2 linked regions of the Luteolibacter yonseiensis genome follow. The main gene of each other region encodes a partner of the protein of the gene in region 2 in a complex. Links are inferred from orthologs where the notes say so. Each region holds a gene or a part of one and is shown on either strand. Other genes may lie near its edges.

Evidence for each region.
Region 1: rplA (region 2) and JIN84_RS10980 share a complex: the UniProt entries of both Escherichia coli proteins name them as parts of the 50S ribosomal subunit. The link is inferred for Luteolibacter yonseiensis from one-to-one orthologs.

What each region holds. Positions count from the first base shown.
Region 1 is NZ_JAENIK010000011.1:306,201-308,939, forward strand. It holds JIN84_RS10980 (type B 50S ribosomal protein L31), read right to left. Parts: upstream 1,636-2,739; coding sequence 1,366-1,635; downstream 1-1,365. Other genes in the region: JIN84_RS10970 (MFS transporter), read left to right, coding at 1-625; JIN84_RS10975 (HAD family hydrolase), read left to right, coding at 622-1,287; JIN84_RS10985 (helix-turn-helix domain-containing protein), read left to right, coding at 1,842-2,162; JIN84_RS10990 (NADH-quinone oxidoreductase subunit A), read left to right, coding at 2,281-2,652; JIN84_RS10995 (Dabb family protein), read left to right, coding at 2,663-2,739.
Region 2 is NZ_JAENIK010000011.1:171,124-173,944, reverse strand. It holds rplA (50S ribosomal protein L1), read right to left. Parts: upstream 1,855-2,821; coding sequence 1,147-1,854; downstream 1-1,146. Other genes in the region: nusG (transcription termination/antitermination protein NusG), read right to left, coding at 2,441-2,821; rplK (50S ribosomal protein L11), read right to left, coding at 1,948-2,376; rplJ (50S ribosomal protein L10), read right to left, coding at 587-1,126; rplL (50S ribosomal protein L7/L12), read right to left, coding at 37-408. UniProt on the Escherichia coli protein: One of the primary rRNA binding proteins, it binds very close to the 3'-end of the 23S rRNA. Forms part of the L1 stalk. It is often not seen in high-resolution crystal structures, but can be seen in cryo_EM and 3D reconstruction models.

The DNA of each region.
Region 1 (2,739 bases), 140 kb from region 2 along the record:
CGCGGGCAGCCTGTTGGCCGGGGACAAGGCGCCTTCCAAAACAGGAGGGGGATTCAAATTTCCCAACGGCAAATTGCTGAAAATCGGGATACTCGCTTGCATGGCCCTCTTCACCGAGGGGGTCATGATGGACTGGAGCGCTGTTTACAGCAGCACGGTGTCCGGGGCGGCACCATGGCTCGCGCCGATCGCATACGGGATTTTCTCGTGCTGCATGGCGGCGGGGAGGTTGTCGGGTGATCATCTCATCGGGCGCCACGGGCCGTTGAAGATCCTCAAGACCGGAGGCTGGCTCACGACCGCGGGCCTGGTGGTGATCATCGGCATCCATGAATGGCCGGCGACCTTCTTCGGTCTCGCGCTGGCGGGCTTCGGTCTGGCGAATCTGGTTCCCATCCTTCTTGGTGCGGGTGGCCGCGCCCATGAGGGCGGGGTGGGGCAAGGTGTCGCCGCCATTTCCATGATGGGCTATTTCGGCTTCCTCGCGGGGCCGCCGCTCATCGGTGGCATCAGCCACTTCATCGGATTGCCAGGGGCGTTCGTGGTCGTCATTCTTTTCTCAGCCTTCATCGCGCTCCGGGGAAACCTCCTGCTCGGCGCGCCACCAACCACCACCGAATCATGAACACACCCTCGCTTTCCGACACACTGGCCGATGCCCGCGGCATTCTCTTCGACATGGACGGAGTGCTCATCGATTCCGAACCGATCCATGAGAAAGCCATCATCGCGCTCACGGCCGAGCTGGGGGACGCGCTGGACGACGAAGCCATCCTGTATTCCTTCAAGGGCGCGCCCGAGAAAAGCATGGCGGCAAGGTTGCTGGAAATGTATCCCGGCCAGAAGCGGACGGCGGAGGAGATCATCCGCCGCAAGATCGAGCTGTTCGCGGAGATCTTCCATCACGTGACCTTGGTCGACGGGGCGATGGAATTCCTCGCGAAAAGCCACGCCGCCGGGCGCAGGCACGGGCTCACCACCTCGGCATCCCGCGCGACCCAGGGACAGGCGTTTGATACCTTCGGCTTCGGGAAATACTTCGATACCATCGTCACCGGTGAGGACATCACGCGCGGCAAGCCGGACCCCGAGCCGTATTTGCTCACGGCGGAAAGGCTCGGCCTGGAGACCAGGGATTGCATCGTCATCGAAGACTCCATCAATGGCGTGCTGTCGGGGAAAGCGGCGGGCTGCCGGGTCGTCGCCATCACCGGAACCTTCCCGGTGGAACAGCTGCTCCGCGCTGGTGCGGATTTCATCATCCACGGCTTCGACGAACTGAGTTGAGCCCGGGTGGAAAACAAAACGCCCGGCCGCGCGGAGCGGCCAGGCGTTCTGGTGAAATTTGGGAAATCAGACTGGAAATCAGTCGAGCTTCGGCTTCCCAACGCGGCGGACGGCACCGAAACGCTTTTGGAATTTGTCGATGCGTCCTTCGGTGTCCACGAACTGGGCGAGGCCGGTGAAGAACGGATGCGAGTCGGACGTGATGCCGATGGAGATGATGCTGTGTTCCACGCCATCGATGACTTCCTTCTTTTCGGAAGACTTGGTCGAGCGGCTGATGAAACGCTTGCCGGTGGTCATGTCAACGAAGACGACCGGATTGTATTTCGGATGAAGGTCCTTTTTCATGGGAAGTGGTGGTCCGGCACGTTACCGACGCGGCGGAAGGCGGAGAGTGGCTGAATTCGCCCACCTGTCAAGCCACTAGCTTCAGGGAAAATCACAAAATTGAAATAAATGAAATTTAATCCTTGCGTAATAAATTACGTGGTTTGGGATAGGCTCCCGTTTTTTTGAGTCGCTTTTGTCACAGGAGGGTGTATCATCGCGTCGTTATGGCAATTACCACGAAACGTACCCGCTTCTCACGCCGTCTTCCAGACCACGTTACCGACGAGCTCTGTAACGTCCTTGCCGAAAAGAAAATCTTCGGTTTCAACGATCTCTTCGAGCGCGTATTCGCCAATCTCAAAGTCCGTAACGCCGTAAGTGGCGGTGAAGAAATGCTCCGCCTGCGCGCTTACGAAAAGCTGCAGAATCTCGTGACCCGCGGCCTCGTCGAGAAAATCGGCAAGGAATACAAGGGCACATCCCGCGTGCACGAAGCATCGAGCGCCTTCGCCGCTGCCGAGGCAGCCGCCCAGGACGACGCCTGATGTCGACTTTTGAAAAAAGCCCGCGCCTTTCCGGAAGGCGCGGGTTTTTTTGTGCCTATTTTTTCCTACCCATTTGCCCCGGGGAATTCTAAGACCACTGCGTCAGCCCGTCCCGCCAATGCCACAAGATTACCTTCCAGTTCTTTTCCAGATCCTGATCGCGCTCGGATTCGCCTGCTCCACCCTCACGGCGAGTGTGATCTTCGGTCGTTCGGGCAAGCGGAACGCGACAAAGGACTCTGCCTACGAGTGCGGCATGTTGCCGGTCGGTGATGGCGCTCCGCGTTTCTCGGTGAAGTTCTATCTGGTCGCGATGCTGTTCGTGATTTTCGATATCGAGGTGGTCTTCATGTATCCATGGGCCGTGCAGTTCCGCGATCTCGCGGCCCAGGGTCCCGCCGCCCTCATCAGCATGGCGGGTTTCGCCGGGATTCTGGTATTCGCCTACGTCTACGCCCTGAAGAAGGGCGCCCTGAGTTGGAAATCCTGAGCCTCCGGCGATGATCCACCATGCGGCCTACTTCCAGCTCAAGCCAGAGGTGGATGCGGCCGGGTTGGAAGAGCTTGTCCGGACGAG
Region 2 (2,821 bases):
GCGGATTTCTCCGCCCCGGGAATCGTCTGAAAGGTGTTACTTGAGTTCGATTTTGGCACCAGCCTCTTCGAGCTTTTTCTTGGCGGTTTCGCCAGCCTCTTTGGCAACGCCTTCGAGGATTTTTGCGGGAGCGCTCTCGACGAGCTTCTTCGCATCGGCGAGACCAAGGCCAGGAGCGACTTCGCGGACTGCCTTGATGACGGCAATCTTGTTTGCGCCGGCGTCGGTGAGGACGACGTCGAATTCAGTCTTCTCCTCGACGACTTCAGCAACAGCAGCAGGACCGGCGACGCCGACTGGTGCAGCGGCGGAGACGCCCCAGGTTTCTTCGAGTTGTTTGACAAGAGCGACAGCTTCCAGAACGGTGAGCTTGCCGAGTTCTTCTACGAGTGTATCAATGTTAGCCATTTTTGTATTCTCCTTGTGCGGTATCGTCGCCTCCGGAGCCTCCGGAGATTTCAGGGCGGCAGCCGCCGCTCCGACGAGGAACCATTATGGGTTCGGGTGGGTTTGGGAGCCGCCCCCACCGTCAGTTCAGATTTTTTGAAAGTAGCGGCGGTTTGCGGCCGCCGCTACCGTGAATTTGTTATTCGGCAGGCGCGGCCTCGGCTTCGGCAGCCGGTGCTTCCGTGGACTCCGCCGAATCGTCGCCATCGGGATCGAACTTGTTCTTGACCACGCGGGCGATGCGGGTCGCAGGCTCGAGGATGGTTGCGAGAAGTTGGGAAAGAACCGCTTCGCGGGATGGGATGTCGGCGATGCTTTGAAGCGCCGCGGTGTCGAGGACCGCGTTGCCAAGGATGCCAACCTTCATCTCGGGCTTCTTGAATTCCTTTTCGAAATTCTTGATCGCCTTCGCCGCGGCGAAAACTTCCGAGTCGCCCATGACGTAGGCCATCTGGCCGACGAGGTCCGCACCGATGTCCGGGAGACCGGCTTCGGCGAGAGCCTTGCGCATGTAGCTGTTCTTCGCGACGGTGCAGCTCGCACCACCCGCACCGAGACGGTTGCGGAGTTCCGTGAATTGTTGCACGGTGAGGCCGGTGTAATCGATGACGATCAGGTAAGGAGACGCGTTGACGCGATCCAAGAGGCCGTTGATGATGATTTTCTTATCTGGATTCATTTTCGTTGGCGGGCCTGGGATTAAGCGGATGCCTTGGTGTAGGTGGCGGCTTCCAGCGGGATGCCGGGGAGCATCGAAGCGGCGAGTGTCACAGCTTGGATGTAGTTGCCCTTGGCGGATGCGGGCTTGGCGCGGACGACGCTGTCCACAAGGGCGCGTGCGTTTTCCTCAAGCTGGGCAGGTTCGAAGGAGGACTTGCCGATGGAGGCGGAAACGTTGCCGTTCTTGTCGAGCTTGTAGTCGATGCGTCCGGCCTTCACCTCGCGCACGGCCTTGGCGGTGTCGTCGGTGACGGTTCCGGTCTTCGGGTTCGGCATCAGGCCGCGGGGTCCGAGGACACGGGCGATTTTCCGGACTTCGGTCATGGCGTCCGGAGTGGCGATCGCGGAGTCGAAATCCGTGAAACCGCCCTGGACCTTGGCGATGAGGTCTTCGTAACCGACGTGCTCGGCACCGGCGGCGCGGGCGGCCTCGGCGGCGGCACCTTGGGCGAAGACGACGACGCGGACGTTTTTACCAGTGCCGTGCGGCAGGGAGACGGAACCACGGACCATCTGGTCGCTCTTCCGGGGATCCACGCCGAGGTGGAAGGAAAGCGTCACGGTCGGGGTGAATTTTGGTGCCGGGAAACCTTTGACGGTCGAGATGGCATCGGTGAGCGAGTAGTTCTTGCCGGCTTGGACAAGAGCGGCTGCCTGTTTGTAGCGTTTGCTGCGGAATTTGGACATTTCAGTATCAGTTTGCAGTTCGGTCGGGGAGCGCGGGATGCGTTTCCCTCCTGCGGGTGCCGGTCACCTCATCAGAAGTTTCCGGCGAAATTTTCAGTAGCCTTCGATTTCGAGGCCCATCTGGCGGGCGGTACCCGCGAGAATGCGGGCGGCTGCCTCGGGATCCTTTGTATTGAGGTCGGGCATCTTGATTTTCACGACTTCCATGAGCTGGGCCTTCGTGATCTTGCCAACCTTGATCTTGTTCGCCTCTTTCGAGCCGGAAGCGAGACCTGCCGCCTTCTTGAGAAGGTTGCCGGCGGGGGGCTTCTTGGTGATGAAGGAGAACGATTTGTCCTTGTAAACCGAAATCACCACAGGAAGCACGTCGCCGGCTTGGGCTTGAGTGTTCGCGTTGAATTCCTTACAGAACGCCATGATGTTGACACCAGCCTGACCGAGGGCTGGGCCCACTGGAGGTGATGGATTGGCGGCACCAGCCTTGATCTGGAGCTTGATGAGTTTGACGACTTCCTTGGCCATAAATAGATGCGGTTAACTTGCGGGAGAGGGGTGGTTGTATATTCGGGAGCGCAGGTAAAGAGAATTATGCTCTTTCGACCTGCCAATATTCGAGTTCGACCGGCGTGCTGCGTCCGAAGATGGTGACCGAGACGCGGAGTTTGCCGCGTTCCGGGTCGATTTCCTCGACGATGCCGTTCTGGCTCTGGAATGGTCCGTCGGCGACTTTCACGGTATCGCCGACTTCGAAACTGATGGATGGGCGCACGCTCTCCTCGCGCTCCTTGATCTGCGAAAGCATCGCTTCCACCTCACGCGGACGCATCGGCGCGGGGCGGTCCTTGGTTCCAGCGAAACCGATGACACCTTCCATCTCCTTGATGAAAAACCAGGTCTTCTCGACGAGCTGGTTGTCCTCGGTGGCGAGGTTCATGTTCACAATGATGTAGCCCGGGAAGAATTTCTT